2 regions of the Lichenicola cladoniae genome follow, and region 2 is predicted to be linked to the other one. Evidence: predicted binding sites of a transcription regulator. Region 2 holds the regulator's gene; the other holds the start of a gene.
What was found. The regulator HrcA, encoded in region 2, represses chaperone genes, less so after heat shock. The targets are predictions, from matches to a motif close to GTTNGCACTCNCNNNNNGNGAGTGCNAAC.
Positions count from the first base shown of each region.

Region 1: the regulator HrcA is predicted to act here: its motif matches at 12,682-12,710, upstream of groES (co-chaperone GroES).

Region 1 covers NZ_CP053708.1:2,628,706-2,644,493, forward strand. Annotated here, with positions in the region: gene HN018_RS12115 (hypothetical protein) at 1-277, opposite strand, end outside; gene HN018_RS12120 (Lrp/AsnC family transcriptional regulator) at 722-1,192, opposite strand; gene HN018_RS12125 (DMT family transporter) at 1,335-2,300, shown strand; gene HN018_RS12130 (lysylphosphatidylglycerol synthase domain-containing protein) at 2,293-4,386, opposite strand; gene HN018_RS12135 (lysine--tRNA ligase) at 4,410-6,047, opposite strand; gene HN018_RS12140 (ATP-dependent DNA helicase) at 6,127-9,063, shown strand; gene HN018_RS12145 (MBL fold metallo-hydrolase) at 9,146-9,835, shown strand; gene HN018_RS12150 (cold-shock protein) at 10,164-10,370, opposite strand; gene groL (chaperonin GroEL) at 10,589-12,226, opposite strand; gene groES (co-chaperone GroES) at 12,287-12,586, opposite strand; gene HN018_RS12165 (usg protein) at 12,882-13,142, shown strand; gene HN018_RS12170 (DUF4169 family protein) at 13,129-13,326, opposite strand; gene HN018_RS12175 (hypothetical protein) at 13,371-13,619, opposite strand; gene HN018_RS12180 (hypothetical protein) at 13,653-14,120, opposite strand; gene HN018_RS12185 (DUF3309 family protein) at 14,631-14,786, shown strand; gene HN018_RS12190 (S-methyl-5'-thioadenosine phosphorylase) at 14,838-15,737, opposite strand; gene HN018_RS12195 (cytochrome c1) at 15,727-15,788, opposite strand, start outside.
Region 2 covers NZ_CP053708.1:1,750,359-1,766,146, forward strand. Annotated here, with positions in the region: gene HN018_RS08050 (sensor histidine kinase) at 1-1,175, shown strand, start outside; gene HN018_RS08055 (response regulator) at 1,172-1,873, shown strand; gene HN018_RS08060 (MFS transporter) at 1,909-3,225, opposite strand; gene HN018_RS08065 (cysteine hydrolase family protein) at 3,222-3,785, opposite strand; gene HN018_RS08070 (MarR family winged helix-turn-helix transcriptional regulator) at 3,819-4,271, opposite strand; gene ada (bifunctional DNA-binding transcriptional regulator/O6-methylguanine-DNA methyltransferase Ada) at 4,375-5,457, opposite strand; gene HN018_RS08080 (class I SAM-dependent methyltransferase) at 5,855-6,838, shown strand; gene hrcA (heat-inducible transcriptional repressor HrcA) at 6,802-7,869, opposite strand; gene rph (ribonuclease PH) at 7,999-8,739, shown strand; gene rdgB (RdgB/HAM1 family non-canonical purine NTP pyrophosphatase) at 8,736-9,356, shown strand; gene HN018_RS08100 (NAD(P)H-dependent flavin oxidoreductase) at 9,377-10,789, opposite strand; gene pnp (polyribonucleotide nucleotidyltransferase) at 10,899-13,118, opposite strand; gene rpsO (30S ribosomal protein S15) at 13,294-13,563, opposite strand; gene truB (tRNA pseudouridine(55) synthase TruB) at 13,586-14,506, opposite strand; gene mutT (8-oxo-dGTP diphosphatase MutT) at 14,609-15,619, opposite strand; gene HN018_RS08125 (aromatic ring-hydroxylating oxygenase subunit alpha) at 15,696-15,788, opposite strand, start outside.

The DNA of each region.
Region 1 (15,788 bases), 880 kb from region 2:
CCAGGGTGAACGCGGTGATGCTTGTCGCGATGATCGCGACTGTAGCGCTCGGTCCTGCGGTGATGGCAAACACGCCGCTCGAGAAAGCAGTCGCTAGTCCCGTCACCTCGACCCAAAGCTTTGAAAGCATCATCGTGCGGCGAAAATCATCCGGGTAGCCCTCGTCCGCCATGCGTTGCCACGTGCGCGCCCGTTCGGCCAACATCATTAGGTTGGATCCCGCCCAAAGGCCGCCGAAGAACAACATGCCGCCGAGGCCGACGGCATGAACGATCACGCGGGCTCCAAGCTGATCGGTTGAAACGTGGCCGGCCTGTTCATGAACTTGATTTTCCGCTGGTCGGGAGAACGGCCTTACACCGTAGCAAGACCGGCAAAGGAGTGGAACTCATTACCCTTCAAGCCCGAAGGGGCTAGTTTGATTCAGCCTGATCCCTAGAGGCGCGCGTTCCTGTTTGCGGACCTTCGAACGGGATTTGGGAAGCCCGTCGCGTTCTTAAAATCCGATCCTTTTCGGGAAAGGCGCGGAGCTGCGCAATATCGGCTATCGGCGCCCTCATCGCCAAAGCGGACCGACCGTAGTCCACCCAACTCGGTCACTTAGCGCTTGGTGACTGATGTCTGCTTTCGGGATCGTAGACAGGTCCATCTGATGACCGAGATTGGCGCATAGCAGCCGTTGCCGACCCGGCCATCTATGCTCCTTCACGCCGTGGTCGCGTTATGAGGGGTCCGGCGAACTCGTACGCTTCAGGGTGCGCAGGGTGAAGACCGAGCGGCAGTTTCGGACGCCGTGCAGGGTGTAGAGGCGTTCGCGCAGGAACGCCTCGTAGCCGGCGGTACCGTTGACCGCGACGCGGGCGAGGTAGTCGTAGTCGCCACTGACCAGGAACACCTCCAGCACCTCCTTCATGCGAGCCAGCCGCTCGCCAAAATCACGCATCAGGGCCATGTCGTTGCGGTCGAGGGTGATCTCGATGAACACGGTGTCGGCGAGGCCGAGCGCCTTCTGGTCGATCTCCGCCGTGTAGCCGGTGATGACGCCCTGTTCCTCGAGCCGACGCACCCGGTTCCAGACCGGCGTCGGCGACAGCCCGACGAGCTCCGCCAGCCTTGCGTTGCTGAGGCGACCATCGGCGCGCAGGGCGGCGAGGATGCGGCGGTCGGCGGCGTCGAGCACGTGGTTGGGCAAGGCTAGCTCCACAAGAGATGGTTCTTCTGGCGGATTGCTTGAACGACGGTAGAATATTCTGCTTAGAGGTAATCTTCTGGAGAATCCAGATACTAATCACCGGGGCGCTCGACGTATCTACTCCTGCACACAGGAGGCTTCGATGGCGCGGAACGGATCGATCGCAGGCGCCATCCGACTCAGGCCCGAGATGCTGCTGTTCGTTGTCACGCCGCTGCTGTTCGTGGGGAACATGCTGGTCGCGCGGGCGATCGCCGGCGACATTCCGCCAGTTACCCTGGCGTTCCTACGCTGGACCGGCGCCGCCCTGGTGCTGCTGCCGTTCGTGCGCGGGCTGCGTGCCCACCTGCCACGTATCGTGTCGCCCGACTTCGCCATGCTGGTGCTGACCGGCGCCGTGCTCGCCGTAGCACCGCTCTATGCGGCGGCAGCGCGAACCACGGCCGGGAACATAGCGCTGCTGTTGTCAGCGGCTCCCGCACTGGTGCTGGTCGCCGAGCGCATCCTGTTCCGTACGCCGCTTCGGGTTCCGGCCATGGCGGGCATCGCGCTAGCGGCTTGCGGCATGGTGACCGTGGTGACGCGTGGACACCCGTTTGCCCTGGCCTCGCTCTCCTGCAACGGCGGCGATGCGTTCGCACTCGCCGCGGTGCTGGGCTGGGTGGCGTATACGCTGCTCAGCAAGCGCCGGCCGGTGAAACTGCCGCCGCTGATCGGGCTGGCCGCACTGGCAGTCGGCGCGGCACTGATGCTGCTCCCCGCATCGCTGGTCGAACTGGCGCATCACGCAGGCCAGCCGCAGTTCGGGATGATCCTGACGCCGCGCAGCCTCGGCGCGGTGTTGTTCCTGTGCGTGGTGCCGTCGATCGGCGCCTATGGTGGCTACCAGGCGCTGGTCCGGCATTTCGGCGCGGCCACGGCTGCGTCGTCGATGTATCTCGTGCCGGTGTATGCAGTGCTGCTCGGCGCCCTACTGCTCGGGGAGACGCTGCATCCGTATCACGCGATGGGTCTGGCGTTGATCCTCGGCGGCGTGGCGCTGATCGCGTGCGCCAGACGGGTGGTGCCGGCCCTTGCACCTGTGGCGGCAGCCGGCGCGGTCAGCTGACCGGGGCGGAAAACTCCAGGTCCAGCAGCACCAGCAGCACGGCGCCGCGTTCGGCGGGGCAGCAGAGATAACGCCGCTCGTTGTCGGGCCCGGCGGACCCGGTATCGATCGGCCAGGCCTCGAGCCCGAGATCGGCATAGACGGCCAGCAGGTCCGGGCCGACCTTCCAGAATACCGGCTCGCGGCCTTCCTGGACGGCCAGGTCGCGCAGGCGCCAGATCGTCGAGACCTGATCCGACGCGGCACCGGCGGGATCGCCCAGACCGGCAACGATGCGGCCGAGACGGCGGAACGGGATCAGCGCGCGACCGGTCTCGCCCAGCACCAGTCCGTCGGGCACCGTAACCGGCAGGCTCGTGCCGGGAGCCAGCGCCCGGTATTTCGCTTCGGCGTCGGCATTCCAAGGGGTCGGGCTGATGCGGCCGGGCAGGATCAGCCGGGCGATCGCCAGCAGCCCGATGAGCACCGACAGGCCGACCGAGAGCCGTGTCCGGCCGCTCATGTTCCGGCCGGCGACCAGTTCCAGCCAGCTATTATCGGCGAAACTGTGGATGTCGGGCTCGAGCTGCACCAGCATCAGCACGCAGCCGAGCAGCAGCAGCAGCGGCAGCACCGTCGCCGGGGCCAGCGGCTCGCTGAGCAGGCGGGCGTGGCGATAGTATGAGCTTCGGAACGGCGCGATCACCAGGGCGGCCAGGATGAGCACGCCCGGCACGGCCAGCGGCAGCCCGCGCAGTGCCGTGATGGCGGCGGCGATGCAGAGCAGGAGCAGCGTGGTGCCCCAGGCCAGCGTCACCCGTTGCGAGAGGCCGATCGCCAGCCCCATCAGCACCGCGCCGATCAGCGAGGGAATGTAGTCGCCGGCTGCCTCGATGAAGAGGACGAGGCTGTTATCGGGGGCGAACAGTCCCGCCGGCGCCGGCAGCGCGAAGGACAGGTCCGGCACGGTCTCGATCGCGCCGAGTGCCAGCAGCATCGCCCCGCACAGCGAGACGGCGGCGGCCGCGACGATGACCGCGAAATCGGCCTCGCTCTCGCGCACGACGCCGGATGGCCGCACCCTCACCGCATGGCCGGCGCCCAGCCGGCCTGCGAACAGCGTGTCGCTCCGCAGCAGCAGTTCGTGGCCGGCGAACAGCAGGCCGGCGATGAACAGCGGGATGATGTAGTAGAACAGCCGGAACACCAGGATGACGCCGAGGGCAGTCGGCGCCGGCAGGAACGGCGACAGGCCGAGCACCATCGCCCCGTCGAACACGCCGAGCCCGCCCGGCACGCCGGCGATCAGGCCGGCACTGTACGATGCGATGTAGATGGCCAGGAACGCCGGGTAGCTCAGCCCGATCCCGTCGGGCAGCAGGGTGTAGGCGATGGCGGCGGTCGCGGCGACGTCGAGTGCGGCTACCGCAACCTGGCCGATCGACATGCGCAGGCCGGGAAGCGAGATGGTCCAGCGCCATAGCGTGACGGATTTCAGCCGGGCGGACAGACCGACGTACAGCGCCACCACCGACCATGCGCAGACACCGATCAGCGTCAGCAGCACCGGGGAAACCTTCGCCGAGAGCATCGGCAGCGAGCCGGGCTCGAGCAGCAGCACGGCGCCGATCAGCGTGCACGCGCCGAGAAGGTAAGTGAGCGAGCAGAACGCGATGATCTGGGTGATCGCGGCCGGTCTCAGGCCCCAGTTGCCGTACAGCCGGAAGCGAACGGCGGCACCGGAGATCGCGGCGAAGCCGAGATTGTGGGACAGCACGTAGGAACAGAAGGCGGCGAAGGCGGTGCGGCCGAAGCTCAGCCGATAACCGACATGGATCGTCGCGAGCCGGTCGTAGAACGAGAGAACAAAATAGGACAGCAGGGTGAAGCCGGCCGAGGCGAACAGGCTGGCGCGGGGAATACCGAGCAGGCTGTCGCGGATCTGGGCGATGCTGAGATGACGGACCTCCTTCTGGACCGCATAGATCGCGGCAACGAACAGCAGCAGCCCGATCAGCGGCGGCAGCCGGCGCAGCACGCGGCGCCAGGCGGGAGGGGGTCGGCCGGGATCCTCGTCGAGGCAACCGGGTGGGCGAGACGACATCATCACGTCGGATCCCGATCGAGCGCCTAGAGTTCCGTCAGGTCCGGACTTGGGCGGGCCAGGGCCGTGTCGATCAGGGCGACCGTCTCGGACACGCCGTAGAGCGCGATGAAGATGCCGAAGCGAGGCCCCTCCTTCTGGCCGAGCAGCACCTCGTACAAGCAGCCGAACCAGGCGCGCAACTCGGGAAACTGGTGCCGCTTGCCGACCTCGAACACCAGGTTCTGCAGCGCGTCGGGCGTCATGCCGCTGTGCGGATCGACGCCGCGCAGGGTTTCGGCGAGATCGGCCAGGGCCGCGCGTTCGCGTTCGTCCGGCGCCCGGTACGTTTTGGCGGGGCGGACGAAGTCCTGGTAGTACGACACCGCATGCTCGACTAGGCGGGCCAGCATCGGGTCGCTTTCGGGCGTGGCGCCGCTCTGGTAGCGGGCCAGGAACGCCCACAGCACGTCGGCGCTCTCGGCATTGGCGACCGAGGCCAGGTTCAGCAGCATGCCGAACGAGACCGCGCTGCCGGCCGGAGTAGCGCTCCCCGAGGTGGCGGGACGGTCGATGAACCAGGCAGGATTGGCCTGCAGGATCGCGCCCTCCTGCTCCTGCGACTTGGCGCGATTGGCCAGGTATTCATCGACGGCGCGCGGGATCACGTCGAAGAACAGCCGCTTGGCGCGGGTCGGCTGGTTGAACATGTATTGCGCAAGGCTCTCGGCCGGGGCGTAGCGCAGCCATTCCTCCACCGAGATGCCGTTGCCCTTGGACTTGCTGATCTTCTGCGCATGCTCATCCAGGAACAGCTCGTAGGTGAGGCTGACCGGCGGCTCGGCGCCCAGCACTCGGCAGATCCGGGTCGAAAGCTTCACGCTGTCGATCAGGTCCTTGCCGGACATCTCGTAATCGACGCCGAGTGCGGCCCAGCGCATGGCCCAGTCGGCCTTCCATTGCAGCTTTGCATGGCCGCCGGTGACCGGAGTCTCGAAAGTCTCGCCTGTCTCGTCGGTCCAGCGGACGGTGCCGGCATCGGCGTCGAACGCGTCGATCCGCACCTGCATCACGATACCGGTTTTCGGATGGATCGGCAGGATCGGCGAATAGGTGGCGCGGCGATCGGGTCCGAGCGTCGGGGCGATGACGGCGACGATCTCGTCGTGCCTGGCGAGCACCTGCAGCAGCGCCGCGTCGAAGCGGCCGTTGTGGTAATAGTCGGTCGAAGACGCGAACTCGTACTCGAAGCCGAACCCATCGAGGAAGGCGCGCAGGCGGGCGTTGTTGTGCGCGCCGAAACTGTCATGGGTGCCGAACGGATCGGGCACCTGGGTCAGCGGCCGGCCGATGAAGCCGGCCAGCATCTCGCGGTTGGGAACGTTGTCCGGGACCTTGCGCAGCCCATCCATGTCGTCGCTGAAGGCGAGCAGCCGGGTCGGGCGCCCCGTGAGTGCCGTATAGGCCTGGCGCACCCAACTGGTGCGGGCGACCTCGCCGAAGGTGCCGATATGCGGCAGGCCGGACGGGCCATAACCGGTTTCCAGCAGCGCCGGCACGTCGGGCGCAGCACCCTTGCGGTCCATGTGCGCGGCGAGCCGGGCAGCTTCTTCGAACGGCCAGGCTTTGGGAATGTTCGGGAAAACCGGCGCGGCGGGGTCGGATGATGTTCGGGCAGGGCACATGGCGGCGCACGCTAGGCCAAAATCGCAAAATGCGGAATCACCCGCGCCGATAGTTCTGCCGCGTCCTATATTGATACCGATGCATGATGCCGATTCACCCGCCACCATTCCGGCACTCGTCGCCGGCTACGGGCGGGTTTCCCTGCTGACCCCGGACGGCGAGCTCCTGACCCTCACCCGGGCGGAAGGGGCCGCCGCCGTGCGCGACATGCCGCCACCCCTGGTGGTGCATGCGCCCGCGAACGCCAAGCGGCTCGGCCTGCCCGGGCTGGCCGCCTATGACCTGCTGGAGCTGTTCGCCTTCGTGATGCCGGCGCGCTCGGCGGCGCCGACGCCGCGCGGGCTGGCGTTGGCACTGGGACTGGAGCCGGACGAGATCGGCGATGCCGACGCGTCGCTGCTGCCGGAACTGGCCTCGATGCTGCTCGAGCGGGCGAGCCAGCTCGACCATACCGCGTCGGGGCCTGAGATCCGTGCGCTGGTGCTACGCATGCGGCAGGCGGGCTGGAGCTGGGGACCGGTGCTGTGCGAGCGGCTGGGCATCGGCACGATGCTGCCGCCGGAAGCGATGCAGCCGGTCGACGCGATGCGGGTGTGGCGACGACTGCCGAAATGGGAAGAGACCGCACCTCGTCCGGCCCCGGGGCAGCGAGAGGTGGCGCCGCAGGAGGCTCGTGCCCGCCTGACCACGCTGCTGGGTCCCGACGCGGAACAGCGGGTCGGCCAGGCCGACTATGCCGATGCGGCGGCGGCGGCGTTCGCGCCGAGGCTGATGCGCGGCGACCCGCGGCTGGTGCTGGCCGAGGCCGGGACCGGGACCGGCAAGACGCTCGGATATGTGGCGCCGGCCAGTCTGTGGGCGGAGCGGAATGGCGGCACGGTCTGGATCAGCACGTACACGAGGCACCTGCAGCGCCAGATCGAGACCGAGCTGAAGCGGTTGCATCCCGATGCGGCCACGCGGCGCCGGAAGGTGGTGCTGCGCAAGGGACGCGAGAACTATCTGTGCCTGCTGAACCTGGAGGAGGCGGTGAACGCCACCGCCGCCAACAGCCGGGGCGCGGCGCCGTCGTCGATCATCCCGCTATCGCTGCTGGTGCGCTGGGCCGGGTCGACCACCGACGGCGACGTGGCGGGCGGCGACCTGCCCGGCTGGTTCGCGGAGCTGTTCGGCCACGGGACCACCGCCGGGCTCGCGGACCGTCGCGGCGAGTGCATCCATGGCGCCTGCCCGCACTACACGCGCTGCTACATCGAGCACGGGATCAGGCGCGCGCGTGACGCCGACCTGGTGGTGGCGAACCATGCGCTGGTGATGGCGCAGGCGGCTTGGCACAGCCGGTTCGGCGACACCGCCGACGAGGATGCGGTGCCGACCCGCTACGTGTTCGACGAGGGCCATCACCTGATGGAGGCGGCCGACAGCGCCTTCTCGGCCGAGCTGTCCGGGCTGGAGGCGGCGGAGCTGCGGCGCTGGCTGCTCGGCGCCGAGGGCAGCCGGTCGCGGGCGCGCGGGCTTCGTCGACGGCTGGACGAACTGGTGGTCGGGCAGCCGGACCTGGAAACGCCGATGGAGACGGCGCTGATGGCGGCGCGTGCACTGCCGGCGCCGGGCTGGTCGATGCGGATGTCCGACGAGACGCGGCCGCTGCTGCAGGGTCCGGAAACGCTGGATGCGGGGATCGCCGAGGCATCCAACCCGACCGAGGCGCTGCTGCATCTGTTGCGGCAGCAGGTGCTGGCGCGGGCCGGCACGCGCGGCGAGGCGTTCGGGGCGATGGAGTGCGACCTGCAGCCGGTGTCCGAGGAGCTGGGCGAAGCCGCGTCCCGGCTCGAGCGGGCGCTGGTGCGGATCGCGGAGCCGCTGACCACGCTGGTCAACCGGCTGCTGGCCAAGCTGGAGGAAGAGGCGGACACGCTCGATACGGCGACGCGTGGGCGCATCGAGGCGGCGACCCGCACGATCCGCAGGCGGGCGATCTCGCGGCTGGAAGCCTGGATCGCGATGCTGCGTGCGGTGTCGGAACCGGATGCGGCGGACGACAATAGTGTCGGACCCCGGAGCCACGTGATGTTCCTGCGGCTGGAGAAACGGTTCGCCGGGCCGCGCAATGCGCAGGGGAACCAGGGCGCCGGCGAACGGGATGTCGGGCTGCACCGGCACTGGCTCGACCCGACGCTGCCGTTCGCGGCGGCGGTGGCGGCACCCGCGCATGGTTTGCTGGTGACGTCGGCGACGTTGCGCGACGAGCCGGGAGCCGGACAGTTCGGCGCGCAGGAGGATGCGGACGAGGCGTGGGCCAGTGCCGAGGCGCGGGTCGGCGCGACTCACCTGCCCTCGCCTGCGCTGCGGGCGGCGTTGGCAAGTCCGTTCGACTATGCGCGCCAGACCCGGGCGCTGATCGTGACCGACGTGGCACATGACGATATCGGGGCACTGGCGGCAGCGTATCGCGCGTTGTTCCTGGCGTCCGGAGGTGGCGGGCTCGGGCTGTTCACCGCCATCAGCCGACTGCGCCAGGTGCATGAGCGGCTGGCCGTGCCGCTGGAGGAAGCCGGCATCCCGCTGTTCGCGCAGCACATGGATGCGATGGACAATGCCACGCTGGTGGACGTGTTCCGCACCGAACAGGATAGCTGCCTGCTTGGCACCGACGCGATGCGCGACGGCGTGGACGTGCCCGGTCGGGCACTGCGGCTGGTGGTGTTCGAGCGGGTGCCGTGGCCGAGGCCGGACATCCTGCATCGCGAGCGCCGGATCCACCTCTCCGGCGGCGCGCCGACCGCCTATGACGACCGGATCGCGCGGCTGCGGCTGCGACAGGCGTTCGGCCGGCTGATCCGGACCGCGACGGACCAGGGGGTGTTCGTGCTGCTCGACCGCCGCACCCCGACCCGGCTGTTCTCGGCTTTCCCGAACGGAGTGGTGGCGCGACGCGTCGGGCTGGCCGAGGCGGTGGCGGAAACCCGGGAGTTCCTGTCGGCGCAGGCGCTAACGCACGCGCAGGTGCGTTGAGGGCTGTCGCACGTGGTTCGATGAAAGCCGGATCCTGTCCGGAGGCTGATGTAGTGCCCAAGGTTGAGCGAAGGAAAGACCGATGAAGATCAAGTTCTATGCCCATGCCAGCTTCCGCTTCGAGGCGGACGGCATCGCCGTTATCACCGACCCCTATACGCCGGGAAAGAGCGGGTTCGAACCGATCAACGAGGCAGCCGATCTGGTGATCATGAGCTCGCGGACGGATGATTTTCATTCCGATCCGAGCCATATCGAAGGCAGCCCGACGCTCGTGAACGCCCTGGAATTGCCGTCCGAGGGGGCTGTGGTCTGCGGCATCCCGATCCGCGGCTTCGAAGCCTACGAGAGCAGGACGTTCGACTTCCAGGCCGAACGTGGCCGGGATGCGGATGCCAACGCCCTGTATCACTTCACCCTGGGTGGGCTGAGGGTGCTTCACATGGGCGACCTGGGTAATCCGGTCGATCCGGCACAGCTCGCAGCGCTTGCCGGCCAGGTGGACATCCTGCTGGCCCTGACCGGGGAGCACGCCACCATCGCACTCGACGATCTGGCCGTGGCGATCGATGCCATCCGGCCGCGCATCGTGATCCCGATGCATTACTGGCACGAACGCGGCGTGCTGAAGATCGAGAAGGTGGATCAGTTCGTGAAGCGATATCCGGCCGAGCAGGTGACGCTGCTGGAGACGTCCGAATTCGAGATCACGCCGGAAACGCTGCCATCTGCGGGTGAGATGCGCGTGGTCGTGTTGCAGCAGGCCCGATAGGCGAGCAAGCGACCAGGCGAGGGTGATCTGGTTGCCGGCATGTCTCGGAACCGGCTGTCCGGAGGAGGCGTCGGTGGGTCCGGTCCTCGTTCGGGATCCGGCAAGTGCGATGATCCTGGCTTGAGGAACACAGTCCGTCTCCGCCGACCCTCGTCATATCGGACCAGTCTCGGTCCGACGACGGCGAGCTGCACGAGCCGAATTATCGAGAACATCGAAGGCGCGACTGGAACCCCTATCCCGGATCGCCGGCACCGTTGAAGCAGTGCCGCGATCGGGCGGGCTAGGCCAGGATGCCGGTCAGCCGGCGCTGGCCGACCTTTCCGGGTCAGTCGAGAGGTTTGAGATTGGTGGCGGCTGCCTTGCCGCGCTCCATCACGATCTCGTAGCCGACCTTCTGGCCCTCGTTCAGACCGCGCAGGCCGGCGGCCTGGACCGCGGTGATATGGACGAAGACGTCCTTGCCGCCGTCATCGGGCATGATGAAGCCGAAACCCTTTGTGGTGTTGAACCACTTCACTGAACCGATCGCCATGTCGGTTTATCCTTCTCGCCGCCAGGCCGGTGCGCCGTAATCCGTCCGCTCCGAAGCCCACGCTGGAGATGATGGTGCGGCACCGGCCTATTTCGTTATGGGGGCAGAAAGGTTCCGTGGTGTCAATCATTTCGACGATGCTGCGCAGGACGCGAAAAGGGGCGGCCCTTTGCAGGACCGCCCCTTCCGGTAAGCGACTTTTAAGGCGCTGACGCGTCTTAGAAGTCCATGTCGCCCATGCCGCCGCCCGGAGGTCCGCCAGCGGGGGCCTTCTTCTCGGGCTTGTCGGCAATCATCGCCTCGGTGGTGACGAGCAGGCCTGCGACCGAGGCCGCATCCTGCAGTGCCGTCCGGACGACCTTGGTCGGGTCGATGATGCCGGCCGCGACGAGGTTCTTGTATTCGCCGAGCTGTGCGTCGAAGCCGAACGCGTACTCGGGGTTCTCAAGGACCTTGCCGGCGATCACGGCGCCGTCTTCGCCCGCGTTTTCCGCAATCTGGCGGAGCGGGGTCTGGATCGCCTTGCGGATGATCTCGATGCCGAACTTCTCATCCTCGTTGGCCGGGATCAGGTTGGCGAGCTCGAGCGAAGCGCGGGCGAGTGCCGTGCCGCCGCCGGGAACAATGCCTTCCTCAACCGCAGCGCGGGTCGCATGCAGCGCGTCGTCGACGCGATCCTTGCGCTCCTTCACTTCGACCTCGGTGGAGCCGCCGACGCGAATGACCGCGACGCCGCCTGCCAGCTTGGCCAAACGCTCCTGCAGCTTCTCGCGGTCGTAGTCCGAGGTGGTCTCCTCGATCTGCGCACGGATCTGGCTGCAACGACCCTGGATGTCGGCTTTCTCGCCAACGCCCTCGATGATGGTCGTGTTTTCCTTCTCGATGTGAATCTTCTTGGCGCGACCCAGCATGGCGAGGGAAACGGTCTCGAGCTTGATGCCGAGATCTTCGCTGATGACCTGACCACCGGTCAGGATCGCGATATCCTCGAGCATCGCCTTTCGACGATCGCCGAAGCCCGGTGCCTTGACGGCAGCGATCTTCAGGCCGCCACGCAGCTTGTTGACGACGAGGGTCGCCAGCGCTTCGCCATCGACGTCTTCGGCGATGATGAGCAGCGGACGGCCGGACTGCACGACGCTCTCGAGCAGCGGCAGCATCGGCTGAAGCGACGAGAGCTTCTTCTCGTGGATCAGGATGTACGGCTGATCGAGATCAGCAATCATCTTCTCGGCGTTGGTGATGAAGTACGGGGAGATATACCCGCGATCGAACTGCATGCCCTCGACGACATCGAGCTCGGTCTGGATGCCCTTGGCTTCCTCGACGGTGATGACACCCTCGTTGCCGACCTTCTGCATCGCACGGCTGATCATCTCGCCGATCTCGGTCTCGCCATTGGCGGAGATCGTGCCGACCTGTGCGGTCTCTTCCGGCGTGGTGATCTTCTTGGTGTTCTTCTCGAGTTCCTTGACCACGTGAGCCACGGCCTTGTCGATGCCGCGCTTGAGACCCATCGGGTTCATGCCGGCGGCAACGGCCTTCAGGCCCTCGCGGACGATCGACTGTGCGAGAACGGTGGCGGTGGTGGTGCCATCGCCTGCAACGTCGTTGGTCTTCGAGGCCACTTCACGCACCATCTGTGCGCCCATGTTCTCGAACTTGTCGGAAAGCTCGATTTCCTTGGCGACCGTCACACCGTCCTTGGTGATGCGGGGCGCGCCGAAGCTCTTGTCGATGACGACATTGCGGCCCTTCGGACCGAGCGTCACCTTCACGGCGTCTGCAAGAATGTCGACGCCGCGCAGCATGCGCTGGCGGGCTTCGCTACCGAAGCGAACGTCTTTAGCAGCCATGTTCAATTCTCCTTTGGAGCAAAACGATCAGAGAGCGTGTCGAAAAGACCAGGCCTGAGATCAGGCGGCCTGCTCGATGACGCCCATGATGTCGCTCTCTTTCATGATCAGCAGCTCTTCGCCGTCGATCTTGACTTCGGTGCCCGACCACTTGCCGAACAGGATGCGGTCGCCTGCCTTGACGTCCAGGGCGACGATAGCGCCCTGCTCGTTACGGGCGCCGGCGCCGACGGCAATGATCTCGCCTTCCATCGGCTTCTCTTTGGCAGTGTCGGGGATGATGATGCCGCCCGCGGTCTTCTCTTCGCCGGTGATGCGCTTAACGACGACGCGGTCGTGCAGTGGACGGAACTTCGCCATAGCGGTTCGCTCCTCAAAGCGTTGGCGGCGCCCCTCTAGAGGCGACGTCGCCGGTTGTTGTGCGTCCGGGCTTCGAGCCGACCACGGTAACCGCGGTTGGCACTCGGGGCCCGGGAGTGCCAAACGCGATGTAGGCGCTGCCATGGAGTGTGTCAAGAAATTGGCAGCACTCTCGGGTATAGAGTGCCAATCCGTTGATCTCGCATGCTTTTTTGTTGCGAACCAGGCCCTGGACCAGCCAGGATCGACGGAGCGTCACGTACTGTTCACGCATCCGACGCTTATCGGAGGTGCCATGTCGCTGTCTCTGCAGCTGAAGGACTACCGGCTGACCACGGCCGAAATCCTCTACCGCCTGCCCGACCATCCCGCCGTGCTGCAAAGCTATATCTGGCAGGAACTGGACATCGCCCCAGCCTATCCGGTGCTGCACAAGTTCCTTGGATTCTGGGAACGCAAGATCGAGGGACGACTGCATTCGGTCAGGGTCGGTTCGCTCGACCTGGTTGCCTCGGCGCGGGTGCGCTTGCCGGGACTGGTCCTCACTCTCCAGTAGCGACGGGGTCCGGGTCGATCCGGGCGCCATCGAGCAAGGCCTTGCCGCGCGCTGCGTCGGCCTCGTCCCGGGCTATTTGGGCGGGCGTGCGGCCGAAGCGGCTGCGATTGTCGGCCGCCTGCTGCGCGTCCTGCTTGCGGGCGCGCTGTCGACGGTGGGTTCTCAGATTGACGATATCGCCCATGCCGCAACCTGCCATGGAACGGCGAGACCAATCCAGCGGCCGGGCTAGTTCACGGCGGGCATGGATGCGGGTGCGGGCCCGTCGCCGCACGCGGCCAGATAGGATGCTGCCTGCGCGCTTCCGGATATCGACTTGGACCAGGACTGTGCAAGCGGCGTGACGAGGACCGTCATCGACCGGGACGTCCCCAGTTTTTCGAGCAGCGCGATGCCCTGCGACTGGGGCAACTCACCGTTGAGTTCGTCGCCGGACGCGTTGGCGAGGGCCGACAGATCGACCGTGCGCGTCCGCAACGTTACGGTTGGCGTCGCCCGGCGCTGGAATGCTCAGCCGTCGTTCCCGAGACTGAACCCGACAGTGTCGGCCCCGGGGCCGGTGGCCGCGAGCATGATGATCATGGCGTGACCCGGCCCACTGATCGGGACGGTGCAACCGATGCCTCGCATGCTGATCCAGTCGCCCATGCGGACGCGATCGGGGGCGGGTACGCGTTCCGGCAGAGCGGAGGCATGCTGGCGTGCGCAGACGAACACCTGATCGAGCTTGGGTCCGACCCGGTCCAGGGCGACGTCGAACCCGGTATGCAGCACATCGTCCAGCGACACATGCATCGTCGTGTTCCGCATCAGCAGCGAGTTCAGCCTGGCGAGGGCGGCGGGACCGCTGAAGTCGGCCAGGACCGCATGGTTTCCGATGCCTGTGCGCGTCCTGACGCCTGCATCTGATCGGACGGTCCAATCCCGGGTGTGAAGGTGATGGTCCAGTGCAGCCACGTCGGCGTACGGTACGACCATCTCGACTGTGTCACCGCGACAAAGAGTTCCTTCGGCCGGACCGGCGCGTACTCCACCGCGATCGTGGCACCGGCGCGGGCAGCATCCTCGTGCGCCCGTCCGGAATAGACGCGGCACGCTACCTTCGACGGCGAAACGGCGACGCCAGGGGGTGCCTTGAAGTCCGTGGCCGCACCATCATCGCCAGAAGCGGCGGCACCCGCGGGTGCAAAGGCGGTCGCGCAGGCGAGCATCACGGCGGCCAATCGGGTTCGGAAAGGCTTCATCGCGGCGGAGCGCTCCGGGCACGGTCGGTCGAAAGCTGACCAGTCGGATACAGTCGGCGACTGCTTGACGCCGCGCGCGCTGTTGTTGCAACGACTCGGTCCAGTGCGAGTGTCTGCCGGCAGGTTGTCCGGCCTGCTGTCACCTAAACGCCACGTTGCGGTGAACGACGCGTTTCGATATCGAACCGGACGATGCAACCGTCGTTGTGACGGCGCGAAGTTCAATTACGAGGGGACGTTACACATGCTCGGCACTATTCTCCTGATCATCCTGATCCTGCTGGTCATCGGTGCGCTGCCGACCTGGGGCTACAGCGGCCAGTGGGGTTATTTCCCCTCAGGTGGCCTCGGGCTGGTCCTGCTGGTCGTGATCATCCTGCTGGTGCTCGGCCGGATCTGATCCCGGTCCAAGCGAAAGCGGCCGGACCATATCGGGTCCGGCCGTTATCCTTCAGGTTCGATCCAGCACGCGGCCGGCGATGACGGTCAGCCGGCTCACCATCTCAGGATCGCGCGCCGCCGGCGCGGTCATGACGGCGTGTTCCAGGGCGCGGTCGCACCCGGCCCAGCAGGGGTCGCGACCCTGGCCCAGCACCGGGATGACGGCGCGGATCAGGTTCCGTGCGTTCTCGGCGTTCGACATCATGACACCGACCACCTCCTCGACCGTCACCGCGTCGTGGCCCTCGCGCCAGCAATCATAGTCGGTCACCATCGCCACGGTGGCGTAACAAATCTCGGCTTCGCGGGCGAGCTTGGCTTCCGGCATGTTGGTCATGCCGACCACCGAGCAGCCCCAACTCCGGTACAGGTTGCTCTCGGCACGCGTCGAGAATTGCGGGCCTTCCATGACGATGTAGGTGCCGCCGCGGGTGACCGGCAGGCCGAGCCCGCGCGCGCTGGTCTCCAGCACGTCCCCGATGCGCGGGCAGAGCGGGTCGGCGACCGAGACGTGGGCGACCAGGCCGGTGCCGAAGAAGCTCTTCTCCCGCGCGAAGGTGCGGTCGATGAACTGGTCGATCACCACGAAATGGCCGGGCGGCAACTCCTCCTTCAGGCTGCCGACGGCGGACAGCGAGACGATGTCGGTGACGCCGGACTGCTTCATCGCCGAGATGTTGGCGCGGTAGTTCAGCTCGGATGGCGGGATCGGGTGCCCGCGTCCGTGGCGCGGCAGGAACACGCAGCGCACGCCGTCGAGACGGCCGAACAGCAGCGCGTCGGAGGGCGCGCCCCAGGGGGTTTCGACCCGGCGCCATTCCTTATCTTCCAGGCCCTCGATGTCGTAGAGGCCGGAGCCGCCGATCAGGCCGATGACAGGCTCGATGAGTTCGTTCGCTTCAACCGACATTCGACCAGATCCGACGCTTGAGGAAAAACAACAGCCCGATCAGCAGGGCCA
Region 2 (15,788 bases):
GTGCTCTCGGCGGTCCGGTCACCGAGAACGAGCTGCAGGACGAGATTGCGCGTCAGGCAGCCTCGATCGCGGCCCGCGCCATGGTCCTGGCCGGACGGGACATCGATGGCGAGCTGGATATCCGGGCCGCGGTACCGCCGGCGGACACCATGGACGAGGGGTCCTGGGCCGCGGCGCTCTGGGCCTGGCGCCATGGCGAACCGGCCGGCCGCGGCACCGCGACGCTGCCCTCGGCTCCCTGGCGTTTCCTGCCGATCGGGATCGCCGGTGCCGGCCCTGAAGCGGGCACCAGCGGATTGCGTGGATTGCTGGCGGTGCAGCCGGCCACGGCGCTCGATGCGCCGGCCCTCCAGGCGCTGCAGGCCCTGGCCGACCAGGCGGCGGTGGCGCTGGAGCGGGTGCGGCTGGTGCGTGGAGCCGCGGACGCGACGGCGCGCAACGAGACCCAGAAGCTACGGACCGCGCTGCTGAACTCGCTGTCGCACGACCTGCGCACCCCGCTGACCGGCATACGCGGCTCGGCCGAGACACTTCGCACCGCGTGGAGCCGTCTGACCCCCGACACGCGCGACGACCTGCTGCTGGCAATCGAGGAGGATACGCTGCGGATGACCCGCTTCCTGGCCAATATCACCGACATGACCCGGCTCGAAAGCGGGGCCGTGGTGCCGAAGCTGGTTCGCGTGGACCCACAGGGCGTGGTGCAGGATGCGATCGCGCGCTTCGAAGGTCCGGGCCTGGTTGCGATCAGCAAGCTCGGCATGGTGCCGGCGGTGCTGGCCGATCCGCTGCTGCTGGAACAGGTCGTGTTCAACGTGCTGGACAACGCGCTGAAATATTCCCCTACGCCGGCGCCGGGGCCCGCACCGGGCACCGCCTCGGTCCAGGTCGTGCTGGCACTGGAGGCGGGCAACGTCGTCATCCGGATCGCCGACGCCGGGTCGGGTATTCCGGAAGCCGACCTGCCGAATGTATTCGACAGCTTCTACCGGTCCCAGCACGGCGACCGGGTGGTGCCGGGCACCGGGCTCGGGCTTGCGATCGCGCGCGGCCTGATCGAGGTGATGGGCGGGAGCATCTCGGCAAGCAGCCCGGTGCCGGCGGGCGTGCCGGGCATCGTGTCCGGCATCGGGCGCGGCACGCTGGTCTCCATCGTCATGCCGGCGATACGATGAACGCCAACGATACCGCGCTGGTGCTGATCGTCGATGACGAGAAGCAGATCCACCGCTTCCTGCGGCCTGCCCTCGAGGCGGTCGGCTATCGCACCCTGTCGGCATTCGACGGAGCGGAAGGGCTGCGTCTCGCAGCTTCGCAGACACCCGATATCGTCCTGCTCGATCTCGGGCTGCCGGACATGGACGGCAGGATCTTGCTCGTCCGGCTACGCGCCTTCTCGCAGGTGCCGATCATCGTCCTGTCGGCGCGCGATCGCGAGGCGGAGAAGGTGGCATCGCTGGATGCGGGTGCCGACGACTATGTCGAAAAGCCGTTCGGCCTCGGAGAGCTGCTGGCGCGGCTGCGGGTGGTGCTGCGGCGGCATGAACAGCCGCCGGATACCAGGCAGGACGAAACGCTCGCCTGCGGGCCCATCACGCTCGACCCGGGCCGTCACGAAGTGCGGGTGGATGGCGAGAAGGTCACGCTCAGTCCGCGCGAATACCAATTGCTGGCGATGATGATGCGCCATGCCGACAAGGTGCTGACCCACCGGCAATTGCTGACCGCGTTATGGGGACCGGCGCACGGCGCCAACGTGCAGTATCTTCGCGTCTATATCGGCCAGCTCAGGCACAAGCTCGGATCGGCGGTCGCCAAGATGATCGCGACGGAACCCAATGTCGGCTACCGGCTGATCTGCGTGCCGGCCTGAACCAGGCGACGGGCACGACGGAGACTGTGCAGAGCCTATCGAGCGGTCTGTCCTCCGGCGCCGTCGATGCTGAACCGCGGGCGTCCCTTGTCGATCGACAGGCCCAGCCCGCGGTATCTGACCAGGTAGCGGATGCAGACCATCGCGGCGCCCAGCCCGGACGCGGCACCGATTGCCAAAGCCCAGCGCGGACCGAAGCGGTCGGCCACCCAGCCGACGATCGGCGCCCCGATCGGTGTGCCGCCGAGTGCCACCGCAAGCAGGATCGCCATCACCCGGCCGCGCATGGCGGGTTCGGTCGCGAGCTGGACGGTGCTGCTCGCGGTGGTGGTGAGAGTTTGTGCGGATATCCCGATGATCAGCAAAGCGAGGCCGAACAGCCAGTAGCTCGGCATGCACGCGGCCAATACGAAACCGAGGCCGAACACCGCAGCGCCGACGAACAGGAACGCCACATGCGGTTGCGCGCGTTTCGCGGCGAGCAATGCGCCGATCACCGATCCGACCGCCATCATCGAGGTGAGCAGGCCGTAACGGCCGGCGCCGACATGAAACACCGTGACCGACATCGTTGAAATGAAGATCGGAAAATTCAGCCCGAACGTTCCGATCAGGAACAGCATCAGCAGGATCGCGCGCAGATCGTGCCGTTTCCAGACGTAGCGGAACCCCTCGGTGAAGCTCCCGGGCGTACGGGCCGCTCTGATGTTGGCGTGCAGGCCAGCGGTCCGGATGATGCCGAGCGACGCCAGCACGGCGATGTACGTGGCTGCGTTGATCACGAAGATCCAGCCGGAGCCGACGACCGCGATCAGCAGGCCGGCGATGGCCGGGCCGATCATTCGCGCCGCGTTGAACGACGTCGAGTTCAGCGCCACCGCGTTCGGCAGGTCGGTGTCGCCGACGAGCTCGGATACGAACGTCTGGCGCGCCGGCAGGTCGATCGCCGTCACGCAGCCGAGCAGGAACGCGAAGACATACACGTGCCACAGCCGGACCAGCCCGGTCACGGTGAGGATGCCGAGCCCGAGTGCCAGCAGTCCCAGGGTCGCCTGGGTCACCATCAGCAGCCGTCGACGATCGAAATGATCGGCGGCGAACCCGGACAGCGGCAGCAGGAGCAGTTGCGGCCCGAACTGCAGCGCCATGACGATGCCGACCGCGGTCGCGTTCCTGTGCGTCAGCTGGGTGAGCACCAGCCAGTCCTGTGCGGTGCGCTGCATCCACGTCCCGATGTTGGACACCAGTGCGCCACCGGCCCAGACCCGGTAGTTGAAGCCCGCCAGCGAGCGGAACATGCCTGTCGGCGTCGTCTCCGGCGGGCCCTTCGCCTTTGCAGCCGGCGTGGTCACACGGCAACCTTGTCGAGCAGGGCGATGATCTCGGCGGCGGTGCCGGTCTCGCCGAGCCGCGGGAAGATCCGGGTGACGCTGTTATCGTGCGCGTCGATGTTCCGGTCGGTCATCGCGTCGACCGCGAGCGTGACGTTGAAGCCGTTCTCGCTGGCATGACGTGCGGTCGATTCCACTCCGATGCTGGTGGCAACGCCGGCGATCACCAGTTGGGTGACGCCGAGGCCGTTCAGGTAGTCGGCAAGTCCCGTGCCGGTAAAGGCACCCCAGGTCCGCTTGGTCACCAGGTGATCGCCCGGTTGCCGGTTCAGTTCCGGAACAAGCTCGGTCCACCCGGCCGGAAGCTGTCCGATCCGCGGCGGCTGTTCGGTGCGGCCCGGTGCCCCTCCGGCGACATTCACCAGTACGACCGGCCGGCCGTGACGGCGGAAAGCGGCAGCCAATGCGGCGGCCCGCTCGATGACCGGGCCGACCGGATGGGCCGCGGGAAGGCTGACGATGCCTGTCTGGAGGTCGATGACGATCAGTGCGCAAGCGAGGTCGAGTGTCGTTACGGGCATCGGATGCTTGGCCTCCATTGGAACAACGGTCGATCAGGAATCGACGATCCTGTTGAGCAGCACGACGACCTTTGCGAGGTCCTGCTGTTCGTGCGCGGTGAGGGTGTTCCGGATGGCGCCGGCGAGCCAGTCCTGCCGCGCCGCCCGGTCCGCCTCGATCCACTCGATGCAGGCGGGCGTGGCGGACAGGATCGTCTGCCGGCGGTCATTCGGGTCCGGCGTTCCGCTGATCAGCCCCGCCACCTCCAGGACCGAGATGTTGGCGCCCATCGATTGGGGCCGCATGCCCTCGGCTCGGGCGAGGGTGGTTACCGTTGCCGGGCCGTCACGTTCCAGTCGGCTGAGCACCAGCGCCTGCGAGACAGTCAGGTCGCCGAAATGCGTCTGCCCCCGCAGGCGCCGCTTCATCCGGCCGACCAGCACACGAAGCTCGGTCGCCAGCCTGCCGGCGCTCTGGATGTCCGGATCGCCCGGCTGCTCGTTCATGCACGCAGCCTAGCAGATCTGAAGGTGAACTACCAAGTCTTTCTTCGTATCTGGACGCGGGACTGTGCCGGTCGCGCCCTTGTTGCGGGGCCAGAGGCGCCGATCAGGGAGCCGCTTCCCGCGTGATGAGGGCGCGCTTGCGCTCGATGCCCCACGCATAACCTGACAGGGCCCCATCGCTGCGCACCACCCGGTGGCAGGGAATGGCGACCGCGATGGCGTTTGCGGCACATGCGCCCGCCACTGCGCGGACGGACCCGGGCGATCCGATCTTCGCAGCAAGTTCGGTGTAGGAGATCGTGCATCCCGCCGGGATCCCGCGCAGCGCCTGCCAGACACGCTGCTGAAAGGCGGTTCCTCGCACATCGAGCGGAAGACCGAGACCCAGGCTGGGCATTTCCACAAAGCCCACCACCTGCGCCACGAGCTGCTCGTAATCCCGGTCATCACCGATAAGGCGCGCATTGGGAAAGCGATCCTGCAGATTCTCGGCCAGCGCATCGGGTTCGTCCCCGAGCAGGATCGAGACGACGCCCTGTTTGCTGGACGCCACCAGGACGGCGCCGAGCGAGGACTGACCGATCGCGAAACAAATGTCCTCGTGCTGTCCTCCCGCTTTATAACGCGCCGGCGTCATGCCGATCATGCTCGTCGACTGCGCGTAGAACCGCCCGCTCGAGTTGAAGCCGGAACCATGGATCGCCTCGGTGATGCTGCGATCGCCGTGCAGCCCTTCGCGAACCCGGCTGGCCCGGTGGCCGACAGCATAGGCCTTGGGGGTCAGGCCGGTGAGCGTCTTGAAGAGCCGATGGAAATAGCCGGCGCTGAGGCCGACCGCGCCGGCCAGTTCTGTGAGCGAGGGAAGCTCGTCGCTCTGCTCGATCAGACGGCAGGCCTTGGCGACGATCGCCGCATTCCCCGCCTCGGCCGACGGGCCGTCGGGATTGCAGCGCCTGCAGGCACGACACCCGGTCGCGCGTGCGGCGTCGAGTGTGTCGTGCAAACCGACATTCTCGGGCTTGGCCGCACGCGACGGGCAGGACGGGCGGCAGTAGATGCCGGTGGTGGCCACCGAATACCAGAACTCGCCATCGGCGGTCCTGTCGCGCGCCAGCACGCGTCGCCAGCGCGGGTCGGTCGTCGTTTCCACGGTCATGTCCATGATCGGTCCCTCATCGGCCAGCATGTCACGACCCTGGCCGACATGTCCTGACAGGACATCCCGGTTCCTGCTTTCAAATCCAATTACCCCGGCGTGGAGACGATGGTGAACGGACCGGCGGATAATCCGGTCGTCTATTTTGCAGAACATCGGCCGGCACACTGGATGATCGGATTGCCGACGGGGGATGGCGATTACGACGTCGATACCTGAACATGACCATCATCCGGATCGATCCCGGCGGCGCTCCCAAAGCTGCTTTCGGCATCTTCCTGCCGGCAAAGCCGTTCCTGGCTCTGCGGGCCTTGATGCGATCCTTACGTGAAGGTCCCCTGATCCATATCGAAGTTTTACGTGGCACGCGCGACGTTCGGCTGTGCGGCGTCCAGTCCGGACTCCGCACAGGCTATCGAGGGTGCTCATGCTCATTCAAGGCAAGTTTCGTCCGCCGGTCCCGCGTCCGGCCGTGTCTCCGGATGAAGCGGCCCACGCGTATGACGTGGCAGGGCGGAGCTACCGCGACTACGCCGACGGCGATACCGACGGACTCTTCGACTTCTCCAGCCGCTACAGCTTCGCCGACCGGCAGATCTGGCATCGTCTCGACGCCGTGCTGGTGGGCATGGCGGCCGAGGGGCGTCGGAGCGTCAGTATTCTGGATGTCGGCTGCGGGCCGGGAACCTGGCTGCAGCGGATCATCATCCGGGCCGGCAATCTCGGGTTTACGCGGATCACCGCCCGGGGCTTCGACATATCGCCGGCGATGATCGAACTGGCGCTCTCCGGGACTAGGGCCGCCGCATCGACCCTGGCACCGGGCCAGGTGCGCCTGTCGATCCAGCTCGGTGACGCGTGCCGGGAGCTGCAGGAGCCGGACCGTTCCGCCGATCTCTGCCTGTGCCTGTATGGCGTTCTCAATCACCTCCCGCGCGAGGCGCTGCCCGAGCTTGCATCCGAACTGGTCCGGGTCACGGCGCGCGAACTCTTCGTGACGGTGCGTGCAGCGGGCAGCCTGCCGACGATCTACGTCGACAGTCTCGATCGGGCCCGCGACTTCCGGCAGGACAACGACGCCGACCGCATGGAAATCGACCTGCTCGACGGGCGGCATCTGAGTTTCCGCTCGCACCTGTTCCGGGCCGCCGACCTGCGGGCGCTGTTCGCACCGCATGTTCCGGCCCCGTGCCTGACCGGCCTGGACCTGTTCCACAGCCGGTTTGCAACCGATCCGAGATGGAACCCCGACGCGCTGGCGACCGAGCCGGTGTTCGCGGAGCGACTCGCGCGGCTGGAGCAGTTCTGTTCGTCGGATCCGGGTTTCATCGACCGCGCCGCCCACATCATGCTGCAGGCGAGCATCGGGGCGGTTCAGCCCAGCAGCCGGCCGATGACGCGGGCGGTATAATCAACGACGGGGATGATCCGCCCGTAATTCAGCCGTTGCGGGCCGATCACCCCGATCGCACCGACGATGCGATTGGCCTCGTTGCGGGCAGGGGCCACCACCATAGAGATGCCGGACGCACCGAACAGCCCGCTCTCGGCGCCGATGAAGATGCGCACCCCGTCGCTCTGCTCGGCGAGGTCCAGCAGCCGCAGCATGGTCTCCTGCGTCTCCAGCCGGTCGAACAGCGCCTGGATCGTCGAGAGCCGCTCGATCTGCGTCACGTCCGACAGCAGCTTGGACTGCCCGCGCAGGAACAGCGCGCCACCGCGACCCTCGCCGCCCCATATGGCGAGGCCGGATTCGACGACACCCGCGGCGACCTGGTCCAGCTCGGTCTGGTTGGCGGCCATCTCGTCATCGACGTTCCGGCGCAACTCGGCGAGCGACAGCCCGCGCAGCCTGGCATTGAGGTAGTTGCCGGCTTCCACCAGCGACGAGGGCAGGATGCCGGCCGGGGTCTCGATCACCCGGTTCTCGACTTGGCCGTCGGTGCCGACAAGGATCACCAGGGCACGCCCCGAACCCAGCGCCACGAACTCGATATGCTTGATCTGGCCGTCGCTCTTCGGCGCGAGCACCAGGCCGGCGGCCGAGGACAGGCCGGACAGCATCGCCGATGCATCGGCCAGCGTGTCCTGCAGCGAGCGACCGCGCGTTTCAAGCGTGCGGACGATCGTCTCGCGCTCGTCGTCGGTCAGGCTGCCGAACTGCAGCAGTCCGTCGACGAACAGGCGCATGCCCTTCTCGGTCGGCATCCGTCCGGCGGAGGTATGCGGCGCGAACAGCAGGCCCGCTTCGGTCAGGTCGGCCATCACGTTGCGGATGGTCGCCGGCGAGAGCGGCTGGGGCAGGCGCCGTGACAGGGTGCGGCTGCCGACCGGATCACCGGTCTCGACATATTGCTCGACGATCTCGCGCAGAATTGATGCCGCACGCGGGTCAAGTCCGGGTGGCAGCGGCGACCGCGGCGGTATCAGTCGATCGATCATGCAAGCTCCACGCCGTACAAGGTAGGAACCTGGGTGCTGCAACACAACAGAAACCGGCTCCGGCCGGTCTGGCGCGTGCGAGGCCGGCCGGGCTATCAGCCGGCACCAGTTGAGAAGGACACCTCCCGCATGCGCCCATCAGGCCGCGCACCCGACGCGATCCGCAGCGTCTCGATCGAGCCCGGTTTTTCATATCATGCCGAGGGCTCGGTGCTCATCCGGATGGGACGCACCGAGGTGCTGTGCGCAGCCAGTGTCGAATCACGCGTGCCGCCGTTCATGCGCGGCCAGGGGCTGGGCTGGGTCACCGCCGAATACGGCATGCTGCCGCGTGCCACCCATTCCCGTGGCGAGCGCGAGGCGGCGCGTGGCAAGCAGTCCGGCCGCACCCAGGAGATCCAGCGGCTGATCGGCCGGTCGTTGCGGGCGGTGGTCGACCGCAAGGCGATGGGCGAGATGAGCATCACCGTCGATTGCGACGTCCTGAATGCCGATGGCGGCACACGCTGCGCCGCGATCACCGGCGCCTGGGTTGCCCTCAGCCTGGCCTTCAACACCCTGGTGGCCAAGCGCGTCATGGCGACGGTACCGCTCACCGGGCAGGTAGCGGGCATTTCCTGTGGCCTGACCGACCTGGGTGCCGTGCTCGACCTGGATTATGCCGAGGACCGCAACGCCCATGCCGACGCCAACTTCGTGCTGACCGAGACCGGCGGCATCGTCGAGATCCAGGCCACCGCGGAGCAGGCGCCGTTCAGCGAAGCCCAGCTGCACGAACTCATGCGCCTGGCCCGGCTTGGAACCGGGACGCTGTTCGAAGCTCAACGCGCTGCAATTAGCGGCGCCCTTGCGAAGGTTGCCAGCCGATGAACGAGACCTTGCCGACACTCTCGAAGGGCGACCGGCTGGTGCTGGCCAGCCACAACCGGGGCAAGCTTGCCGAGTTCGACGCGATGCTCGCCGGCCACGGCATTACCCTGGTGTCGGCGGCGGACCTGGACCTGCCCGAGCCGGAGGAGACCGAGGACAGCTTCGAGGGCAATGCGCGGCTCAAGGCCCATGCCGCCGCGCGTGCGTCGGGCCTGCCCGCCCTGGCGGACGATTCCGGCTTCTGCGTCACCGCCCTCGATGGCGCGCCCGGGATCTATTCCGCGCGCTGGGCCGGGCCGGCTAAGGATTTCGGGGTGGCGATGCAGCGGGTCCATGACGAGGGCGGTGCCGCCCTGCTCACCGATCCGCATGCCTGGTTCGTGTCGGTGCTGTGCCTGGCGATGCCGGACGGGCGCGAGGCGGTGTTCGAGGGACACATCAACGGACAGTTCGTCTGGCCGCCGCGTGGCACCGGTGGGCATGGCTACGATCCGGTGTTCATGCCGAACGGCGATGGCCGCAGCTTCGCCGAGATGCTGGAGGCCGAAAAGAACGCGATCAGCCACCGTGCGCGGGCATTCGCGCTGTTCAGCGACGCCTGCCTCCCACCCGCCTGAACGGGTGCTCGCCGGTCGCCTCAGCGACCGGTGAGGATCCGCTCCATCAACTGCTTCACGGTCGGGATGAAGCCGTTCGAGTAGAATGGGTCGGTGCCGAAGCGATAGGCATTGTGGCCGCTGAACATCAGGTTCTGCTCGGTCGCCTCGATGTCGTCGTCGGCGGCGTGGCTGATGCTCTGCAGCGTCTTCTGGATGCAGAACGAGCGCGGGTCGGCCTTGTGCCCGTTGCTGTAGCTCGGAGCCTTCTGGCTCCAGCTCGAGAACCGGCACTCGGACAGGCACCCCATGCAGGCCGCCTGGTCGGCGGTGATCTGCGCCGTCTGGGCCTTGGTATCGAAAACCAGGGTCGAGTCCGGTGTGCGGAGCGCCTCGACATAGCCTTCGTGCTCCCAGGCCTGGGCTCGGACCAGATCCGGCTGGGTCAGGTAGACCAGCCGGCGGCCACCGATATAGTAAGGCGCCACGTGATCGCCGACCGGGTCGGCACTGAACGCCACCTGGCGCTCGCTGCGGCCACGCAGCTCCCGCAGGAAGTCGTTGCTGACCGCGGACGAATAGAAACCGGTCGGGCTGAACTTGTTGAGGTAGATGTCGCCTTCCTGGAGATGCAGCAGCCGCTGCTTCCAGGCGCTCGGGATCGGGCTTTCCCGGGTCAGCAGCGGGCGGGTTCCGAACTGGAACGCGATCGGGCCGAGATCGGGATTGTCGATCCAGTCCTCCCACTCCTCGAGCCACCAGACGCCGCCCGCCATGATGATCGGGGTGTCGTTGAGGCCGAAGGTGCGCATCAGCCGGCGCAATTCGAGCACGCGGGCGAACGGCGCTTCCGGCTTGTCCGGCGATTCGCTGTTCGACAGGCCGTTATGGCCGCCGGCGAGCCAGGGATCCTCGTAGACGACGGCGCCGAGCAGTTCCGCGGTCTTGGAATAGGCCCGCTTCCACAACGCGCTGAAGGCGCGGGCGGAGGACACGATCGGGTAGTAGTGGATGCCGTAGCGCGCCGCGATGTCGGACAGGCGATAGGGCATGCCGGCGCCGCAGGTGAGGCCCTGGATCAGTCCGCGCGCTCCTTCGAGCACCCCGGTGATGACCCGTTCGGCGGCACCCATCTCCCACAGGATGTTGGCGTGTACCCGGCCCTGGCCGTCGGCGAGCTCGTGCGCCTGCTGGGCCTGGCTGATGCCGCCGGCGATGGCGAAGTTCACCATCTCTTCATGGCGGTCGCGACGCGTCCGGCCGGTATAGATCTGGGGGACGACACGGCCGTCGGAATCGTAGCTGTCGGCGTTGACGACGCTGATGGTGCCGGCACCTCCGGACGCCGCCCAGTGACCGGAACAGATCCCGGTGGAGACCGAAACGCCCTTGCCGCCTTCGACCAGTGGGAGGAGCTCGGTTCCGCCCATCCGGATCGCATTGATCGTCTTCATCGCCAGCCGTCGTCGCCTTCAACGCTTGATCCGGCACCAAGACGATGCCGTGTCGTTGCTCAGATTGCAGGCCCGGCCCGAACTCGCAAGAGCCGGACCGGTATGCTCGTCAGTCCGCCGCGTCAGTGCGACGTTCCGGACGCGGGCCACGCGGCCTGTCCTCACGCCGACCTTCGGGACGACCACCGCCCTCGTCGTCACGTCCGCCGCTCTTGCCGCCGACCGCATCGGTGATGTCCGCACCGGTTGCCTGGTCGACCACACGCATGGACAGCTTCACTTTGCCACGATCGTCGAAGCCCATGACCTTCACCTTCACGGCATCGCCGACCGAGACCACGTCTGCGGTCTTGGCAACTCGGCCCTGGGCCAGCTCGGAGATGTGCACGAGACCGTCGCGGGCGCCGAGGAAGTTCACGAACGCACCGAAATCGGCGGTCTTGACCACCTTGCCGACATAGATCGCACCGAGCTCCGGCTCGGCCACGATACCGCGGATGCGGTCGATCGCCTTCTGCGCCTGCTCGTCGGACGAGGCGGCGATCTTGATGGTGCCGTCGTCGCCGATGTCGATCTTGGCGCCGGAGAACTCGACGATCTCGCGGATCACCTTGCCGCCGGTGCCGATGACGTCGCGGATCTTTTCCTTCGGCACGTTGATCACGGTGATCTTCGGGGCCGTGGCGGACACGCCGGTACGGTTCTCGGTCAGCGCCTTGGCCATCTCGCCGAGGATGTGCAGGCGGCCGTCACGCGCCTGCTCGAGCGCGATCTTCATGATCTCGGGCGTGATCGAGGTGATCTTGATGTCCATCTGCAGGGCGGTGATGCCCGCTTCCGAACCGGCCACCTTGAAGTCCATGTCGCCCAGGTGATCCTCGTCGCCGAGGATGTCGGACAGCACCGCGAAGCCGCGATCTTCCTTGATCAGGCCCATGGCGATGCCGGCCACCGGACGGACGAGCGGAACGCCCGCATCCATCAGCGCCAGGCTGGTGCCGCAGACCGTCGCCATCGAGGACGAGCCGTTGCTCTCGGTGATCTCGGACACGACGCGAACCGTGTACGGGAACACTTCCTTGGTGGGCAGCAGCGGATGGATGGCACGCCATGCCAGCTTGCCATGGCCGATCTCGCGACGACCCGGGGACCCCATGCGCCCAGCTTCGCCAACCGAGTAGGGAGGGAAGTTGTAGTGCAGCATGAAGTTGGAGCGGTACTCGCCCTCGAGCGCGTCGATGATCTGCTCGTCCTGGCCGGTGCCGAGCGTGGTGACGACCAGCGCCTGGGTCTCGCCGCGGGTGAACAGCGCCGAGCCGTGCGCGCGCGGCAGGATGCCGACCTCGGACACGATCGGGCGCACGGTCTTGGTGTCGCGGCCATCGATGCGCAGGCCGGTGTCGAGCACGGAGCCGCGGACGATGTCGGCCTCGAGCTCCTTCAGCAGCGGCTTGGCCTTGTCGGCATCCAGGCCCTCGGCCTTCAGCGCGTCGAGAACGACCTTCTTGGCAGCGCCGACCTTCTCGGTGCGGGCCTGCTTGACGCGCTCCAGGTAGGCGCTGGCGATGCTCTCGCGGCCCAGCGTGTCGATGCGGGCCTTGAGGGTGGTCTCGGCCTCGGTCGGCTCGGCGAGCGTCCAGGGCGTCTTCGCGGAATGCTCGGCAAGCGCGATGATGGCCTCGATGACCGGCTGGAACGCGGCATGGCCGAACGTCACGGCGCCGAGCATGACTTCCTCGGACAGCTCGTGCGCCTCGCTCTCGACCATCAGCACGCCTTCGGTGGTGCCGGCGAGCACCAGGTCGAGCTGGCCTTCCTTGGCTTCCGCCAGGGTCGGGTTCAGCACGTAATGGCCGTTGGCATAGCCGACGCGGCAACCGGCGATCGGGCCGAAGAAGGGAATGCCGGACAGGGTCAGGGCGGCCGAACAGCCGATCATGGCGACGATCGCCGGATCGTTCTCGAGGTCATGGCTGAGCACGGTCGCCACGACCTGGACCTCGTTGCGGAAATTATGCGGGAACAGCGGGCGCAGCGGCCTGTCGATCAGGCGCGAATTCAGTACCTCCGCCTCGGACGGACGGCCCTCGCGCTTGAAGAAGCCGCCCGGGATCTTGCCGGCGGCGAACGCCTTTTCCTGGTAGTTCACGGTGAGCGGGAAGAAGTCCTGGCCCGGCTTCACCGACTTGGCGCCGACCGCGGTGCACAGGACGATGGTGTCGCCGTAATAGACCATGACGGCGCCGTCGGCCTGGCGGGCGATCTTGCCGGTCTCGAGGCGGAGCGTGCGGCCGCCCCATTCCAGTTCCTTGGCATAAAAATCGAACATGAGCTGTTCCTTGTCTTATTCGGGGGTCTGGCCGGACAAGGCGGGCGGCAGCGTCTCGGACGGCATGGAGGGGGACCCCATGTGGCCTGAAACGCTGTGGACTGTCCCGCCGTTGCCGGCTTGGTGGTTCTGCGGAACGAGGAGGTCCGGAGCGTCGCCCCGGACCTCGCCCGGTTTAGCGACGGAGGCTGAGGCGACCGATCAGTGTCAGGTAGCGCGACTGGTCCTTGCGCTTCAGGTAGTCGAGCAGGCGGCGGCGGCGGCCGACCAGCATCAGCAATCCACGACGCGAATGGAAGTCCTTCGCGTGGATCTTGAGATGCTCGGTCAGGTTGGTGATCCGCTCGCTGAGCAGGGCCACCTGTACTTCGGGCGATCCGGTATCGGTTTCGGCGTTCTTGTAATCGCCGATGAGCGCGGTGCGGCGCTCTGCAGTAATCGACATCGTGGTTCTCCAGGAACGAGGGTTACAGAAGGCGTTCCGGACGCAGCCACCCGTCTTCGAGTCGGCAGAGCCCGATCACGCGCCCCCCGTCCATGGCCCGTGCCACCCCGCCAGCGGGGTCTGCAGAGTCAGGAATCCGGCCCATCAACTCGACCAGGCTGATTGCCTGGCCGTGCGAGAGGCTTGCCGCTTCACTTGAGGTCAAGGCCAGCGCCGGGATGTCGGCCAGCGCGGTCGCAACCGGCAGCAGCAGCTCCGGTGAGGCAGGCGCGTTGTCCTCGCTCGACAGTATCTTGTCCAGGGAAATCGCGTCCTTCTCCAGGAACGGCCCCACCCGCAACCGCCGCAATGCCGACACATGCCCGACCGTGCCGCAGGCAACCGACAGGTCGCGGGCGAGCGAACGCATATAGACGCCCTTGCCGGACTGGACCTCGAATACCGCCGTATCGGCGTCGATCCGCTCGATCAGCTCGAACCGGTCGACGCGGGCCGGCCTCGGCTCCAGCACCGGCGGGCGACCCTCGCGCGCCATGTCATAGGCCCGCTCGCCGGCCACCTTGATGGCGGAGAAGATCGGCGGGATCTGCATGATGTCGCCCTGGAACGCACTCAGCGCCGCACGGAACTGCTCGTCGGTCGGCCGCACCTCGGAGGTGGCGATCACCTGTCCGTCGGCATCGTCGGTATCGCGTGCCTCGCCGATCCGCAGCGTGAAATGATACAGCTTGGTGCCGTCCATGATGTACGGGACCGTCTTGGTCGCCGCGCCGAACGCCACCGGCAGCAGCCCGGTCGCCAGAGGGTCCAGCGTGCCGCCATGACCTGCCTTCTGCGCATCGAAGCCGCGCCGGACGCGGTTCACCACGTCGGTCGAGGTCATGCCGGCCGGCTTGTCGACGATCAGCCACCCGTCTAGGGCGCGTCCGCGCTTGCGTCGCATCAGTCCAGTCGCCTCAAAGTCTGCCCGTCCGCGGCCCGTCCGCGGGGGAGGCAGGCTTTAGACGAGGGGACCCGCCGGAGCAAACCGGCCCGTGCCGCTCCGCTAGAGAAAGTCGCGCAGCAGCGGCACCAGCGGCTTGTCGGCGTCCGGCATGCTGTAGCTGTCCAGCGCCTCCGAGGTCACCCAGGCCAGGGTCTGGCCCTCGTGCGCAACCGGCATGCCCTTCCAGCGACGGCACACATACAGCGGCATCAGCAGATGGAAATCCTCGTAGGCGTGGCTGGCAAAGGCGAACGGCGCCAGGCAGGCCTCGGAGATATCGATGCCCAGTTCCTCCCGCAACTCGCGCACCAGCGCCATCTCGGGGGTCTCGTCCGCCTCGATCTTGCCGCCGGGGAACTCCCACAGCCCGGCCATCGCCTTGCCCTCCGGGCGTCGTGCGAGCAGCACGCGGCCATTGCTGTCGACCAGTGCGCAGGCGGCGACCAGCACGGTCCGCCGCCGCACCGGGCCCGGAACGACCGGCGGGGCCGTGATTGCCGTACCGGCCGGCTCGGCCGGGCTGAAGAGGTCGCCGTGCCTCGCCTCGAACATCAGCACCGGATGCTCGCCGCCGCGCGCCAGGAAGGGCTGCTTGCCGACGCCGATCTCGCGGAAGCCGATCCGCCGCAGCACCGAGGCCGAGGCGGGATTGTCGGTTGCGACCTGCGCGGTCAGCCGTTCGATCTCGAGGTTGGCCAGCGCCCAGTGGGCCAGGCGCCTTGCCGCCTCGCCGGCGACGCCGCCGTTCCAGAAGCTGCGCCCGACCCAGTAGCCGAGATCGCCGCTGCGGGTGGCTGCCTCGATCCGGATGCCGAGGCAGCCGAGCAGGCGCTCCGGACCGGATTCCCGGTCGATGATCGCGAAGTGCCAGGCCCGGCCATCCTGCATCTGGGTCGCGGTGCTGGCGATCCACTCGTCGGTGAGCTGGCGTGGATACGGGAACGGCAGGCGGCTGAGCATCCGCACCACGCCCCAGTCGTTCACCAGCCTGTGGATCGCCTCGGCATCGGTGCTCCGCAACGGGCGCAACGTGAATCGCGCCGTCGTCAGCACCGGGCCGGAGTCCGGCAGTCCATCGTGCGCGTCCGTCACCGTGTCCGGTGCCGGCGGCAGACTGTCCGCTACCATGCCGTCGGCGAGGGGGCGGTCAGGAGACGGGGACGCTGCTGTCTACGCCACAGGACATCAGGAGCGAGCGCAGGGACCGGATCACCGGAAACACTTCCTGGTTCCAGTCATG